Regions from separate parts of the Paenibacillus sp. FSL H8-0048 genome, predicted to be linked through region 3. Evidence: predicted binding sites of a transcription regulator. Region 3 holds the regulator's gene; each other region holds the start of a gene.
The links. Region 3 encodes Rex, which represses fermentation and respiration genes when NADH is low (regulators of the CRP and FNR family bind a similar motif). Its sites were predicted from a motif close to TTGTGAAATATTTCACAA; they were not measured.
Positions count from the first base shown of each region.

Region 1: a site for Rex is predicted at 2,497-2,514, ahead of NSU18_RS10790 (flavocytochrome c). Genes of this name have one in related genera too.
Region 2: a site for Rex is predicted at 2,085-2,102, ahead of NSU18_RS12905 (FAD:protein FMN transferase). Genes of this name have one in related genera too.
Region 4: a site for Rex is predicted at 2,236-2,253, ahead of qoxA (cytochrome aa3 quinol oxidase subunit II). Genes of this name have one in related genera too.

Region 1 is NZ_JBBODF010000001.1:2,490,904-2,495,098, reverse strand. It holds gene NSU18_RS10805 (flavocytochrome c) at 1-238, shown strand, start outside; gene NSU18_RS10800 (FMN-binding protein) at 264-623, shown strand; gene dcuS (DcuS/MalK family sensor histidine kinase) at 789-2,402, shown strand; gene NSU18_RS10790 (flavocytochrome c) at 2,530-4,089, shown strand.
Region 2 is NZ_JBBODF010000001.1:3,063,053-3,067,247, reverse strand. It holds gene NSU18_RS12915 (GNAT family N-acetyltransferase) at 1-19, shown strand, start outside; gene NSU18_RS12910 (HAD family hydrolase) at 41-754, shown strand; gene NSU18_RS12905 (FAD:protein FMN transferase) at 849-1,961, opposite strand; gene NSU18_RS12900 (TetR/AcrR family transcriptional regulator) at 2,125-2,697, shown strand; gene NSU18_RS12895 (SGNH/GDSL hydrolase family protein) at 2,898-4,195, shown strand, end outside.
Region 3 is NZ_JBBODF010000001.1:7,302,724-7,306,918, forward strand. It holds gene dinG (ATP-dependent DNA helicase DinG) at 1-1,479, shown strand, start outside; gene NSU18_RS31695 (redox-sensing transcriptional repressor Rex) at 1,618-2,268, shown strand; gene NSU18_RS31700 (amidohydrolase) at 2,258-3,559, shown strand; gene NSU18_RS31705 (cell wall elongation regulator TseB-like domain-containing protein) at 3,589-4,110, shown strand.
Region 4 is NZ_JBBODF010000001.1:3,456,189-3,460,383, forward strand. It holds gene NSU18_RS14650 (TetR/AcrR family transcriptional regulator) at 159-776, shown strand; gene NSU18_RS14655 (polysaccharide deacetylase family protein) at 866-1,990, opposite strand; gene qoxA (cytochrome aa3 quinol oxidase subunit II) at 2,520-3,536, shown strand; gene qoxB (cytochrome aa3 quinol oxidase subunit I) at 3,581-4,195, shown strand, end outside.

The DNA.
Region 1 (4,195 bases), 4.8 Mb from region 3:
CAAGTACTATGCAATTCAGATAACACCAGGAATTCACCATACAATGGGCGGCGTAGCGATTAATCCGCAGGCTCAGGTGCTGGATACCAAGGATCAGGTCATTGCCGGACTGTATGCAGCAGGCGAAGTTACAGGCGGGGTTCATGGTGCGAACCGTCTGGGCGGTAATGCATTGGCAGACATCATCACCTTCGGGCGGATTGCTGCAGATGAAGCTGTGAAGGCACTGAAGAAATAGGAACTTTCAGAAGGAGGAATTACTCATGCAGAAGTGGACAAAAACCTTGCTGTTCTCTGCCCTTGCGGCTGCTACAGTACTTACGGCGGGATGCTCTTCATCTTCCGGCAAGTATGTGGACGGGACATATGATGGAACAGGCAAAGGAGTCAAGAGTGATATTAAAGTGGCGGTAGAAATCAAGGATGAGAAGATCGACGCCATTACCGTAGAAGAGCACAAGGAGACGCAGGCGATGATCGATGCGGCTGTGGAGAATACAATTCCTGAAATTATTGAAAAGCAAACCACAGAAGGCGTAGACGCCCTCTCCGGGGCTTCCGGCTCCAGCGGCGGGATTATTGAAGCGGTGACCCAGGCGCTGGAACAGGCCAAGAAGCAGTAGCTATCATCCAATCAGCAAGCCCAGCCCTCCTGTCTCCGGCAGAACGGCTGGGCTTGCTTCATTCGTCTATCCCCTACGAAGCGATCCTGAGGAGTAGCTTTACAAACTCAGGCTCAACTAATATAGTTCGAAGGGAATAGGATACGAAGGGAGGTCATCACGCAAGTGGCCAGGAAAAAAAGCTACAGTCTGCGCACAATGATCGCCGTCATGGTTTCTGCCGTTGTGCTGCTGGTATTGCTGATTTTATATTTTATTTTCCGCAATCAGATTATTCCGCAGACCCGGCAGGCGCTGGAGGATAAGGCGATTACGATTGCCCGTACCATCGCCTTGATTCCGCTGGTCTCTGAGGGACTCAGTGAGGGCAACAGCAAGGAGATTCAGGACTACACCTCAAGAATCGCCCGCCGCAATGATATTATGTTCGTGGTCGTGACAGATATGAAGGGAATCCGCTATTCCCATCCGGATGCTTCGCTGGTCGGTCTGCCCTTTGCGGGAGGCGGTCAGGAGATATCGCTGCGCGGAGGGGAGAGCATCTCCGAAGGGGCCGGTCCGCTGGGCAGATCCCTGCGCGGCTTCGTGCCGGTCTATAACAACCGGGGGCATCAGGTGGGTGTGGTCATTGCCGGTCTGTCCCTGGAGCGGGTCGAGCGGCTGGTCCTGCTGAATGAGTGGACGATCATTGCGATTCTGGTCTCGGGAGCCTTGCTTGGAGCGGGAGGAGCATTCATTCTGGCGGCCCAGATCAAGCGGATGGTGTTCGGGATGGAGCCGGAGGATATCTCCAAGCTGCTCCAGGAACGCAGTGCGATGCTGGAATCCACGCGGGAGGGAATTATTGCCGTAGACCAGCAGGCGCGGATTACCATCCTTAATATGGAGGCGCAGCGGCTTTTGCGGGCAGCGGGGATTGGCGGGAGCGCCATGAACCGGCAGATTGCCGAGTTTTGGCCGGAGCTGGGGCTGGAGCGGGTATTGGCTGAGGGAGAGGGGATACAGGACCAGGAGCTGGAGCTGGGAGACAGCTCTCTATTGGTGAACAGCCTGCCAGTCCGGGTGAACGGGAACATCGTTGGCGCAATTGCCACCTTCCGGGATGAGACCGAGCTGGCTGTGCTGGCGGAGAAGCTGTCGGGAGTCTCGGTCTATGCAGAAGCGCTGCGCTCCGGCGCCCATGAGTTCATGAACAAGCTGCATGTCATTATGGGCATGACGCATATGGGCCTGTATGATGAGCTGCAGCAATATATTCTGGGGACGGTAAGCAATTACCAGAAGGAGATTGGGGCGATCACGAGACAGATCAAGGACCCGGTGCTGGCCGGATTTCTGCTGGGGAAGCTGAGCCGGGCGCGCGAAGCAGGGATGGAGCTGGTGCTGACTGGAGACAGTTTTTTGCCGGAGCCGGCCGATCCGCAGGTGATTCATGAGCTGATTACGATTGCCGGCAATCTGCTGGATAATGCATTGGAGGCACTGGAGGAGCTCTGCGGGCAACCCGTGAAGCGGGTGGAGCTTGCTTTTCAATATGAAGAGGGGCGGCTGCTATGCGAGGTAAGCGACAACGGTCCGGGAATTCCGGCAGGCCTGGGGGAGAAAATCTTCGCTCAGGGCTACTCCTCCAAGGGGGAACAGCGGGGAATCGGCCTATATCTGGTGAAGAAAAGTGTAGACAAACTTGGCGGTCATCTTGAGCTTGCCGCCGGCTGCGGGCCGGGAGCGCATTTTATCGTGGATGTGCCTTATGAGGTGAAGGAGGAGGAGGGGGTGTGAACATTTAAGGTCCGCATGCCCGCTTACTTTAGTTACAAAACTCTTTAATAACTTACGGAAGGTTCCATAAACTGCTTCTTTGGCGCTATGATAATTGTGAAAATATGCACAAGGGGGCACAACTCACATGAATAAGAGATTAACAGCGGCGCTGATCCTCATTCTCTCCGTGATGCTGGTCATTGCAGGCTGCGGAAACAACAATGCAGGCGGCAGCAAGAATGAGAGCAAGGAAGCGGGCAGCGCGGCCACAGAGCCGGCAGCAACCGCTGTACCTACAGAGAAGGCAGAGGCCGTGTCGGGAGCATCCGAAGCGAGCTATACTCCGTACGATCAGTTAAAAGATAAATATGATATCGTCATCGTCGGCGCAGGCGGTGCAGGAATGTCTGCTGCCCTGGAAGCCAAAGCGGCCGGCATGAACCCGGTTATCTTAGAGAAAATGCCGGTAGCCGGCGGCAATACAACCAAATCCTCCTCAGGGATGAATGCCTCGCAGACCAAGTTCCAGAAGGAGCAGGGCATCGAAGACAGCAACGAACTGTTCTATGAAGAGACCCTTAAGGGCGGACATGATACGAACAATAAGGAGCTGCTGCACTTCTTCGTGGATCAATCCGCAGGTGCCATTGACTGGCTCGATTCCATCGGAATCCGCCTGAACAATATTACAATTACCGGCGGTATGAAGGAGAAGCGTACCCATCGTCCGGAGGACGGCTCGGCCGTGGGACAATATCTTGTAGCCGGACTTGTCCGCAATGTTCAGGAGCAGGGCATTCCGCTGTTCGTCAATGCGGATGTGAAGGAGCTTACGGTACAGGACGGGAAGGTGAACGGCGTGAAGGTGCTGTTCAACCAGGCCGATGACAAAACGATCAGCGCAGCAGCGGTTATCGTAACCACCGGCGGCTTCGGGGCCAACAAAGAGCTGATTGCCAAGGTTCGCCCGGATCTGCAAGGGCTGGTAACGACCAATCAGATTGGCAGCACCGGCGACGGCATTACCATGATTGAGAAGGTTGGCGGAACTACCGTAGACCTGGACCAGATTCAGGTTCACCCGACTGTACAGCAGGAGAAATCCTACCTGATCGGTGAAGCGGTCCGGGGCGAAGGAGCCATTCTTGTATCTGCTGAGGGCAAGCGCTTCGGCAATGAGATGGATACCCGTGACAAGGTGACGGCTTCCATTAATACACTTCCTGAGAAATCCGCTTATCTCGTGTTCGACGCCGGAGTGAAATCCCGTGTCAAGGCGGTAGATCAATACATCAAGATGGGTGTGGTCAAGACCGCAGATACCATCGAAGCACTGGCGGATCAGATGAAGGTTCCGGCCGCTGCACTTAAGACCACCGTGGATACATGGAACAGTGCGGTGAAGAGTAAGTCGGATGCCGAGTTCGGCAGAGCTACCGGTATGGATAATGATCTGTCCGGTGCTCCATATTATGCGATTCAGATCGGCCCTGGAATTCACTATACGATGGGCGGAGTGGTGATCAACACCAACACTGAGGTCTTGAACAAAGACGGCAAAGCGATTACCGGCCTGTTCGCGGCAGGAGAAGTGGTCGGTGGGCTGCACGGCGAGAACCGCATCGGCGGTAACTCGGTAGCCGAGATTATTATCTTCGGACGTCAGGCAGGGATCAAGTCGGCTGAATTTGTAAAAGCGCAATAAGCTATTATTCCATATTGTTCTTATGTAAAAGGGGATGCTCCGCAGCCATCAGGCTATGCGGGCATCCCTTTCTGTGTTGCAGCTCTCTCTGATTCAGCTGCCTTCC
Region 2 (4,195 bases), 4.2 Mb from region 3:
TTATTATTTATATTTCTGAGGTGCTGTAAGGAGAATTCATGTGACGGATACAAGTAATAAGCTGGCTGTGTTTTTTGATCTGGATGATACGCTGTATGACCACCTGGTTCCCTTCCGGGAAGCGGTACGTGAGGTGCTGGCCCCTGAGGAGGACAAGCTGGATTACGCAGAGCTGTTCTATACGGTAAGACATCACAGTGATTTGCTGTGGCCGAAGTATCTGCGCGGGGAGATGGAGCTTGCGGAGACGCGGGTGATGCGGCTGGAACTGGCTTTTGCAGAATATGGCTTGCCGCTCTCCCGGGAGCAGGCTGTGCAGATACAGGCCTCTTATATTGCCCGCCAGTATACGATTGAAATGATCGAAGGCGTAGCGGAGCAATTACAGCGGTTCATTAGCCAAGGCCACCCGGTAGGCATTATCACGAACGGGCCGCAGGAGCACCAGATGGGCAAGCTGCGCGGGCTGGGGATCGACCGGCTCATTCCGCCGGAGATGATCTTCATCTCGGATGCGGTCGGTCTGGCGAAGCCGGACCCGGCGATCTTCGCCCATGTTAACCGTGCGACGGGAACGACGCCGGAGAACAGCCTCTATGTAGGCGACACCTGGGCCAACGATGTGGTCGGGGCACTGACGGCAGGCTGGCAGGTATGCTGGTACAATCCGCGCGGGCGGAAGCCGGGTACGGACCATACGCCGAGCTACATTTTCACCAACTATAAGGAATTCAGCGAGCTGCCGCTGGTGTAATGTTCATACACAAAAAGGTGCCCTCCGTGAGCGAAAGGCACCTTTTTGTGTATTTTACCTGGAAGCTACTTAGCCACATCAGCACCAGGCTCCGTTAATTAGCGAAGCTATAAGCCGGATCGGTCAGATTCAGCCGTTTTTTCAGCTCAGAGGTGGCATAGATCTTGTTATCGTCCGTAATGAAGAAGGCCTCAACCTTCTCCGGCAGCGCTTCAAGATATTTCATCCCGTCTTCCAGGCCCATGAGGAACACACCGGTGGAAAGAGCGTCCGCGTCTGTCGCATTGGGGCTCATGATAGTGATACTCTTCAGCCCGTTTTGGGAAGGGAAGCCCGTGCGGGGGTCGAGGATATGGTGGTAACGCACCCCGTCCTGCATGAAGAAGCGCTCATACACCCCGGAAGCATCAATGACCTCATCGGTAATTTTAATCGTGCCGAGCTGGGTGCCCCGGCTCTGATCGGGGTCTTGCAAGCCGATATTCCACTGTGAACCGTTGGGTTTGTTGCCCAGGGCGATAATGCTGCTGCCCCCGAGATTGATCATCGCGCTGTTCAGGCCCTGGGCCTTGAGATAGTCGGCGATCCGGTCAGCCGCATAGCCCTTGCCGATTCCGCCCATGTCCAGCACCATGCCTTCTTTGGCTAACTTCACTGTCTTCGTGGCTTCATCTACGATAACATCCTTATAATTGACCAGGCTCCGCGCCTTGTCGATCGCTGCTTGGTCCGGTACACGTTCTCCGCCTTCACCGATGGCCCAGAGATCCACCAGCGGCCCGATGGTCGGATCATACAGCCCGTCCATTTCCTCGGCATACTTGAGGGAGAGCTTCACGATATCCAGCGTTTCATCAGATACGGCAACGGCTTCTTTGCCGGCTGCCCGATTCACTGCGTACAATTCACCGTTCGTTTTGGTGCGGCTGAACTCGATGTCCATCCGTTCCAGCATGGCCTGAATGTCGTCCATATTCTTCTGCTCCACTGTATCGCCGAACACCTTGATATTCACGACGGTGTCATAAATATAAAATGTCTGCTCCAGGGACTTCGTATCGCCGGTTCCGGTAGCAGCAGGGCTGTCTTCAGTCTTGTTGTTGCCTACTGTAAGCCAGATTACCACAGCCGCAGCGATAACAACGACGAGCGCGGCCAGAGTTACAACGGTTTTTTTGTTCTTAGATGTTTTTTTGATTTCAGACATATTCCACCATCCATACAATTAGTTTCGTGGTTGCATCTTTACTATCATACCCCAGAAAGAACGGCAATGGATACTCATTTGGTGACATTTTGTGCGAAAGCGCGGCTTGCCGAAGGGGGAGGCTTGTGATATTTTCAACATATAAAGTAAAGGAGCATGACCTATGTCTATTGACCGTAAAGCGTTAATTCTGCAGGCAGCAACTCTGTCCTTTGTACAATTCGGCTATAAAGCTACGACGATGGATCAGGTATCCAGAATCGCCAATGTGGGCAAGGGTACGATCTATACCTTTTTCAAAACGAAGGAAGAACTGTTCGAGGAAATTCTGGACAAGGCCACATCCGAATTAACATCGGTGATGAGCCGTGTGGCTGCGCAGCAAATTTCTTTCGTACATAAGCTGCTTCATCTGCTGGATTCCATTCTGGAGTTCCGCCTGGACCATGAGCTGTTCGTGAAGCTGGCCCAGGAGGTCCGGGATATCGGTACAGCCCAGGCGCTCGAAGGCGTGAAGCGGATGGAGGGCTACGCGCTGGACTTCCTGCAGCAGCAGATCGAGGAGGCCATCGGGAACGGAGAAGTGAAGGCCTGCGATGCCAGTGTGGCGGCGTTTATGATTCTGCGGATGTATCTGGCGCTGACCACGGAATGGAACAAATCCCATGTGCCGCTGGATCAGGACAAAATCAAAGAGCATATGATTCTGTTCATCTCCACCGGAATGCTGCAATAGTGGCAAACTAGCGAATTGTTGTAATAACTAAACAGAGCTTCAGGTTGTACGTTGAGCTGCTCCAGCCCCCGGGCTATAATGGATTCGTTAATGCAGACTATTATGGCGCAGCTGAAGTCAAGAGCGGGCATGGCGGCGGGGAATAGCTGTCCTGGTCCTGATGGGTGAGAGCGCCTTCAGACAAAGTGAGGCTGATGGATATGGAAGAGTATAGCAGTGGTACCGGGCTTGGCGGGCAGGAGGGTCCGGCGGCACCCCAAGATCCAGTGGAGCGCCGTGACGGCTTCTTCGTCATGTTCGAGACAGCAATCGAAGCGACTGCCCTGGCGGAGGGTAAGCCCTCGCAAGAGGTCTATCTGGAGGGTAATTATCTGATCGATAAGGCCAAATACATAGGCGGGGTTACGGATGAGCAGATGCTGGCGATGCTTAGGGACTGGACCGGCTTCCGCAAGCTGGTGCATAGCATTGGAGTGTCTGTGAAGACGGCGGAGGAAGGGGCTGCGGTCACTTTTCTCATGCAGAATTGGGGCAGAACCAGCAAGTATGAGACCGGCACGCAGCTGCGGGTCCCCTGCCCGGGCGATGGAACGGAAATCCTGGTGAAGCTGGAGGAGACAGAGTGGTCTGAGGAGGATGTGGCTCCCGGCAAATATGCCTTTGAGTTCAACAACGAGGGGGAACTGGCGACAGCGAGCATCGTTCTCTACCTGAATGACGGATACACGGCGCCTGAGCTGACAGCGGAACCTCCGGTAGACTTCGATTCGTCTGCTTACCGCGCGATGATTGCGAAGTCCCTGCTGCATGCGGGCAATAACCGGCGGCTGAAGCGGGCTATGGACAAAGCTGCGCGCGGCGAGGATGTGACGATTGCTTATATTGGCGGGTCCATCACACAGGGTGCAGGGGCCAAGCCGATCCATACAGAATGTTATGCTTATCAGTCGTACTTGAGGTTTAAGGAGCTATTCGGCAAGGACGGTGGAGAGAATATTCATTTCATCAAGGCCGGGGTTGGCGGGACGCCCTCCGAGCTGGGGATGATCCGCTACGAGCGGGATGTGCTGAGGGATGGTGCAGCCGCTCCTGACATCGTAGTGGTGGAATTTGCTGTGAATGATGAAGGGGACGAGACGAAGGGCAACTGCTTCGAGAGCCTCTGTCTCAAAATCCTGTCTGCCGCAAACCAGCCAGCCGTCATCCTGCTGTTCAGTGTGTTCGTGAACGACTGGAACCTGCAGGACCGCCTCTCCCCGGTAGGCAGACGCTATAATCTCCCGATGGTCAGTATCAAAGATGTAGTAACAGAGCAGTTCCGGCTGAGTAAGGCCGAAGGAAATATCATCTCCAAGCGGCAATTCTTCTACGATATCTATCACCCTACGAATGACGGGCACCGCGTAATGGCGGACTCCCTGGGCTACCTGTTCTCCGAAACCGCCCGGGCGGGGATGGATGAAGAGGAAGAGGATACGCTGACGGGGGCGCCTGTGCT
Region 3 (4,195 bases):
GCTTATGACCACCTTGTTATTGATGAAGCCCATCATTTGGAGGATATTGCTGGCAAGCATCTTGGTATGCAGATGAAATATTTCACATTCGCCCATACCCTCACCCGTCTCTACAAGGATAGCCGGAGCGGGCAGCTGCCTGCCCTCCGTCAGAGTCTGCAGTCTTCAGGCAGTGAGCAGGCCTCCGAATGGAGCGGTGTGATCGACCGGATCTACCCCGATCTTCTGACGGTGAAGGAATCCTGGGATGCGCTCAGCGACCGGCTCTTCAGCCTGCTGCCCGAGCGCAGCGATGCCGGAGCCGGTGAAGCAGGCCAGCTGGTGGCGCGCCTGCAGCCGGGCAAGAAGCCGAAGGATTGGGAGGAGCTGGCCGCCCTTGAGAATACACTGAACCTCAGTCTAAGCGACATTATCCGCAAGGGTGACAAAATGCTCAGTGAGATGCGTGACACGGACAGCCAATCCTCCTCGGACAGTCTTGTGACTGATATCGGCGGGTTATTCAAGGATCTGGCATCCATTAGAGAGCAGATCCGCTTTTTCATGAGTCTGAACGATGAGAATATCGTGTATTGGCTGGAGGGAAGCGGTAATTATAAGGGGAAGTCTCTGCAAATGTATGCTGTTCCCGTTGATGTCAGTACCCAGCTCAGGGAGCTGTTCTTCGACAAGAAGAAGAGTATCATCCTGACCTCGGCCACCTTATCCGTGGATAAGTCCTTCCAGTTTATGATCGATAACCTGGGTCTTGGTGAAGCTGCGGAGCAGGGTCGTCTGATGACAGCGCTGCTTCCGTCACCGTTCAAATACAGGGAGCAGGCTCTGCTGGTTATTCCCCGCGACTTCCCGAGCGTCAAGGGAAGCATAGGGGATGCCCGCTTTGTGGACACCCTCGTTCACTCTCTTGCCGAGACTGCTGTAACCACGCGGGGGCGGATGCTGGTGTTGTTCACCTCCTATAAGATGCTTCGGCAGGTCTATGATCCGCTGAAGGAGGCGCTTGCCTCCCAGGATATCGCGGTGCTCGGACAAGGTGTGGAAGGCGGCAGCCGGAGCAAGCTGATCCGCCGCTTCCAGGACAGCCCGGCCTCGGTCCTGCTGGGTACCAGCAGTTTCTGGGAAGGGGTGGATATCCCCGGAGAAGCATTGACCTGTCTGGCGATTGTCAGACTGCCGTTCCAGCCGCCGAATCACCCGCTGGCAGAAGCGAAGTCGGAGCTGCTTCAGGCACAGAAGAAGAACCCGTTCATGAAGCTGTCCGTGCCGCAGGCTGTCATCCGCTTCAAGCAGGGCTTCGGGCGGCTGGTCCGCACGGCGCAGGACCGGGGCATCGTAATTGTGTACGATACCAGAGTCATTGAATCGCATTACGGAAAGTACTTCCTGTATTCACTCCCCGGTCCCAAGATGGAGCATATGCTCACCGAGCAGATGGTCCCGAGAATTACCGAATGGCTGGAGGACGGCGGGGTTTCCTAATTCATCTGCTATTGCTATTATTAATAAGTCATGATAAACCTGAAGATCCGTTCCCGCCCTGTCCTGCCGCTCCGGCAGGCGGGGGGCACGGTTGCTATAATTGTAAGGGTCTAACACAACTTTTAAGGAGGAGAATACATGAAATCGGATAAAATATCGGAGGCCGTCGTGCGCAGGCTCCCAGTGTACCTGCGTTTCCTGAACGATCTCCAAAAACGTGAAATTTCCACAGTCTCTTCTCAGGAGCTGGGCCAGAAGCTTGATCTGAATCCCGCCCAGATCCGTAAGGACCTCGCTTATTTCGGTGATTTCGGCCGAAAGGGCATCGGCTACGATGTATCCTATCTGATTGAGAAGATCCGCCATATTCTCAAGCTTGATCAGCAAATTAATGTTGCACTGGTTGGAGCCGGTAATCTCGGTCATGCCTTGTCTAACTATAACGCTTACTTGAAGGATACGATGAAGATTACTGCGATCTTCGATGCCTACCCGCCGAAGGTGGGCCAGCAGATCAACTCGCTGGTTGTGCAGCCGATGGAGGAGCTGAGCGATACCATCCGCTCCCAGGGCATCCGGATCGGGATTATTACCGTACCTGACAGCGAAGCCCAGAATGTAGCTGATATTCTTGTGGACTCCGGCATCGAGGCGATTCTGAACTTCGCACCGGTTATTCTCAAGACGCCTGCCAATATCCGGATTCATGCCGCAGATTTCACCACAGATCTGCAGAGCCTGGCCTATTATTTGCATGATGGAAAGGATGAGGCTGAAGATGAGCAGTAAGATCACGATAATCAAGAACGGGCACTTTCTGGTTCCGGGCAGCGATAAGCCGGTTCTGAGCGGGTATATGACCCTGGAGAATGATCTGATTACTTACATAGGTGAAGCTGAGCCGGTAGTGGAGGCTGGCGCCCAGGTCGTAGACGGCAGCCGTCTGCTGTTCATGCCGGGACTGGTCAATACCCATGGACATACGGCCATGTCGCTGCTGCGCGGATACGGCGATGATATGGTGCTTCAGACTTGGCTGCAGGAGAAGATGTGGCCGATGGAAGAGAAATTCACTGGTGATGATGTATATTGGGGAACCTCTTTGTCCGTGCTGGAAATGCTGAAGGGCGGCACAACCACCTTCCTCGATATGTATGATCATATGGACCGTGTTGCGGAAGTAACAGAGCAATCCGGTATTCGAGCGGTGCTAATGCGCGGCGTGATTGGGCTGTGTCCGGAAGAGGTGCAGCAGGCGAAGCTCGCTGAAGCGGTTGCTTTTGCCCGTAACTGGCACGGCAAGGCTGACGGCAGAATCACTACCATGCTCTCGCCGCACGCCCCGTACACCTGTCCTCCAGAGTTTTTCATGAAGTTCGTGGAGGCTGCGCACGATCTGGATCTGCCGATGCATACCCATATGTCCGAGACGCGCCATGAAGTGGAGCAGAACGTGGCCGACTACGGTCTTCGTCCAGTCGCGCATCTGGAGAAGCTGGGAATGTTCACCCGTCCTTCGCTCATTGCCCACGGGGTTCATCTGAACGATGAGGAGATCGGGATTCTGGCCCGCTATAATGTTGGTGTGTCGCATAATCCCGGCAGTAACCTGAAGCTGGCCAGCGGGGTTGCACGTGTTCCTGAGCTGCTGAGAGCCGGGGTTAAGGTCTCCCTGGGTACAGACGGCGCTGCTAGTAACAATAACCTGGATATGTTTGAAGAGATGAGGCTGGCGGCTCTGATCCATAAAGGCGTAAGCGGTGATCCTACAGCCGTACCGGCTCCTGAGGCGCTGCTGATGGCTACGGAGTACGGGGCGCAGTCTGTTTTCCTGAGCGGGGTAGGCCGGCTTGCAGCAGGGATGAAGGCCGACTTCATCGCGCTGGATATTGATCAGCCTCATCTGCTGCCGCATACCGATCTGCTCTCCCATGCCGTCTATTCGGCAAGCGCCAAGGATGTAGAGCATGTATGGGTGAACGGCCAGCAGGTAGTGAAGCATGGACAATGCCTGACACTGGATGAAGAAGCTATCCGCCGCAAAGCACAGGAGACGTTCGAGAGCCTGCTTAAACGGTAATTCAGGGGAACGGGAAAGGAAACAGTGTGGTGAAGAAGAAGAGGAGAAAATGGATCTGGCTGGGGATTACCGTGGTGCTGCTCCTTCTGTTCGGACTAAGCCAGTTCTATGCCTACATTATGAAGGACCAGTGGAACGAGCGGAGTGAAGCCAAGGAGCTGGCCCGGGCGCGAGCCGGACTGACAGAGGTAACCAAGGCCCAGAAATCCGTCTGGAATGACAATGAGATCTACTGGGTGCTGACCGGTAAAAATGAAGCGGGGACCGAGCTGATGGTGTGGGTCCGTTTCACCTTGGAGGGCAAGCCTGCCGGAGGCGACAACGGCCTGTATGCCGAAGAGCTGAGCAAAGGCACCTCGGAAGAGAAGATGCGCGAAATCATAGCCGCACAGCTGCCGGACGTTAAGATTGAACGGCTGCTGCCCGGTGTATATAACGGGGAATATGCCTGGCAGCTATTTTACAAAAAAGACGGGCGATTCTATTACAACTTTTACCGCTTCAAGGATGGCAGCGCCATCGGTGAGGGGTACAGTCTGCCTAACCGCTAAGCTAAGGACTCAGCGGCAGAAATACATTGCGGGGGAACGGATGATCTGTTCTTCCGTTTTTTTGTATCCATCATGTTGAAAATAA
Region 4 (4,195 bases), 3.8 Mb from region 3:
CATTTTGTTCATCTCCCTAAATATGAAATAGAGTTCATATTCAAATTATATGAACCCAAGTTCATATTTGTCAATCAGAAAATGAACTTGGGTTCAGTTTTTATTGACAGCGCAAAACTGCTCCACTACAATCTGTACTATGAGGGGGACCTTACGATATGGGTGAAACAGAGGACAAGATTAGAACTCCGCAGCAGGAGCGCAGTATACGAACTAAGGAAGCCATTATCCGGGCCGCGATGCAGTTGTTCTCGGACAAGGGCTTCTATCAGACGAATACGAAGGAGATTGCAGCAGCGGCCGGGGTGTCGACCGGGAGCTTCTACTCCTATTTCGTGGATAAAAGAGCCGTGTTCATTGAGGTGCTCCACATGTACGGGGATGAGCTGATGGCCGAGGTCGAGCGGTCGATGGCTGAGATTAATTTCAATACGATTGAGCGTACGGACCTGATCCTGCATCTGATAGACACGCTTCTGCTTTCGCATAAGGCTTTTATCGGGTATCACAAGGATCTGAACATTATGTATCACAGCGATGAGGCCATCAAGCAGTTGATGGATGCCCAGTACGAGGCCGGCCGTCTTAAGACGCTGACCTATCTTCAGATGGGACAGGATGAACTGAAGACGGAGGATACGGAGGCAGCGTCGATCATTGTGTTCGAGTCTGTGAGCGCGATTGTGGACTTCATCTCCTTCTCGCCGCAGCGGATCGCTGTGGACCGGCTGAAGTCAGAGCTGGTTCATATGCTGGTGCAATATTTGTACAAGTAACAACAGCGTTTCCTCTATACATTTTCGCAAAAAAAGAGCAAGCTGCGGATTCCCCCGCAGGCTTGCTCTTCTCTATTGACCCTTACGGATCAGCGTTTATCCTTCCAGAAATTGAGCGGCTCCATGTCCTTCGTAATGAGCTTGAAGGTATAGCCTTCCTTCTTCAGCGTCTCCAGAATACGCGGCAGCACCTTGAGTGTAGCCTTCTGGTCATGCATCAGAATTACCGGATTGGTCTTGGACGCCTTCAGCTTATTCACCTGATCCATCACGGTGTTATAGATTCTGTCGCTGTTCTGTTTGTATTTCCAGTCGTAGGAATCCACGTTCCAGTCCCAGAGATGATAGCCCTGTGTCAGGACTTTATCGCGGAAGGACTTGGTGAAATAGGGCTTGCTTCCGTATGGCGTACGGATCAGTGTGGTGCTTACTCCCGTCAGCTTCTTCAACGTTGCATTGGCCCCTGACATCTCGGCAAGCGCCGCTGACGGAGAAGCATAGAATTTCTCCTGGCGGTGAGTCACACCATGCAGCGCTAAGCCATAGCCCTCCTTCGCAATTCTCTTCACCTGGGCGGGATGCTGATTCATGTTGTTCCCCAGCATGAAGAAGGTCGCCTGTACGTCATATTTACTCAGGATGTCCAGCAGCTCACCAGTCGTCGCTGACGGGCCGTCGTCGAAGGTCAGGTATACGGTCCGGCCCGGCTTGCCCGGATCAGCGGGTGTAACCGGAGTGGAGGGAGTCGCTGGCGCTACCGGAGCCTTCGGCTTCAGGTCGGCAGCATATTTATCAGTAAACGCTGCATCGGTAAGCTGTGCCGAGCCGTCCTTCACACGAAGTAAATATTTATCTCCCGCATAGGAAATGCTATACCCGAGGTACCCGCTGACCTTCAGCGGAGCCATGAGCTTGCCGTTCTGCACAAAAGTATTCATAGGCACGGCCGTGCCGTCCTTCAGCACCGCTCCTCCGTCCTTGCTCAGCAGGGTAAGCGAACCAGTCCCGCCGGCTACGTGAATCCCGTCCGTTAACCCGGTAAGGGTCCATTTCAGCTCATCCGCAAGTGCACGCAGCGGTACATAATAGGTGCCTTTTACAGAGACAGCTTCAACCTTACTTAATGTATCGTTGACTCCGAGCTTAAGAATAGTGCTATCCCCTTTAGCGTTAGCCGGGACCTGCACAAGCCCCATAATTAGGAATAAAGACATGAATAAGAGCAGAATTTTCTTGATGCGCACAGCAGCCGTCTCCAATCTATGTATATTTGTCTATCACTTTATCATATATACTTTCAACGTAATTTGAGAGATTGTAACCGGAAGCTAAAAAATTGTTACTCTTATGCAATGATAATTGAGGGTTCGCCATTATTTTCAGAAAGCACGCAATTCTCGTCGAATGCTGTCACAGCAGGTGTTACACGGTTAAATCAGCGGTTTTTGGCCCAGAATAATTGTGACAAAATTAATAACAATATCGGAATTTTGAACAAAAATTGAACAACCTTAAAATTAGCTAAAGTGCGCCACTACAGTGATCTTTATCATACCCTTAGGGAGTTGTAACAATTTGATCACACATATTTAACTTGTTCGCCATTTTTAAGGTCTATTTTATATATTTATACAAAATATGTATTTTGCATTATGGGTAAGTAGTTCTTACTATAGATACAGATCAATGTACTCCCGTTAATGAACGGCGAATGAAAAGTAGTATTGAAGGAAGGAGTTCTATATGAAAAAAAAGGGACCGTTATACGCTTTGTTTCTAAGCCTGATCCTTCTCCTGCCGGGATGCAGCTCAATCGCTGTTCTGAACCCGAAGGGACCGTCTGCAAGGACGTTATCTGACACCATCTTGCTCTCTATTCTTGTGATGCTCGGGGTTCTGGCTGTTGTCTACATTCTGTATATCTTTGTACTGGTGAAATATCGTGCGAAGAAGAGTAATGAGGGCTACATCCCTGAACATGAGGAAGGCAACAAGGTACTGGAGGCCATCTGGATTATCATCCCGATAATCATCGTAGCCTTCTTGTCCGTTGTTACCGTCAAGACGACTAACGAAGTGGAGAATGTGGCTGCGGACTATCAGGATCAGACGCCGCTGGTCATCTATGCTTCCTCTTCCAACTGGAAATGGCATTTCAGCTACCCTGAGGAAGGGATCGAGACGGTTAACTACGTGAATATGCCGGTGCATCGTGCGGTAGAATTCAGAATGTACTCATTCGGCACCATTACCAGTCTTTGGATTCCACAGCTTGCCGGTCAAAAGTACGCGATGAGCGACATGCTGACAACGCTTCATCTCTCCGCTGATACAGAAGGCTCTTATATCGGAAAGAACGCGAACTTCAGCGGTAAAGGCTTCGCCCACATGGAATTCGAAGCGCTTGTCCTTAGCAACAAGGGTTATGAGGACTGGGTGAAGGAAGTAAAGGAAACTGCGCCTAAGCTGACTGAGGAAGAATTCAAAGGCCTGCTGGCCACAGACTACCTCGGACGCAAAACGTATTCCTCCACCCATCTGGAGTTCAGCCCTCCTCCTGGAGACCACGGCGAGCATATGAGCGGCGGCGGCAAGGAGATGGATATGGACAACGGCAATCAGGAGCATCAGGATAACAAGGAAATTCATCCGTCTCCCGAGCCGTCCAGCGGAACAGAATTCGACAGCGAGCCTCATCCGGATGTCGACCAGCCGCTGCCAAGCTCCCCTGTGGATGAAAGCACACACGAAGGACACTAGCTCTCTTGCGAGCTTAATGCAACACACTGAAAGGAGCTACCCTAATGGATTTGGACAAATTTAAGGTTCACGGCGAACCCTTGATATACGGGGCCATGATCAGTATTGCACTGGCAACCATCGGGATTCTCGTAGGGCTTACCTATTTCAAGAAATGGGGCTATCTGTGGCGCGAATGGCTGACCACCGTTGACCACAAAAAAATCGGGATCATGTACATCCTCGCGGCGCTGCTGATGCTGTTCCGCGGCGGTGTAGATGCGATGATGATGCGTCTGCAGACGGCTGCGCCGGAAATGAAATTCCTCGATGCGCAGCATTACAATGAGGTCTTCACCACCCATGGTCTGATCATGATTCTCTTCATGGCCATGCCGTTCATCATCGGTCTAATGAACGTAATCATTCCGCTGCAGATCGGCGCACGGGACGTTGCCTTCCCGCGGCTGAACGCTGTCAGCTTCTGGCTCTTCTTCATGGGCGCCATGCTGCTGAACATTTCCTTCGTCATCGGCGGATCGCCGGATGCGGGCTGGTCAGCGTACTTCCCGCTGGCGAGTCTTGAATTCAGCCCGACCGTAGGGAACAACTACTACTCTCTGGCCTTGCAGATTTCCGGTATCGGTACGCTGATCACCGGGGTTAACTTTATCGTAACG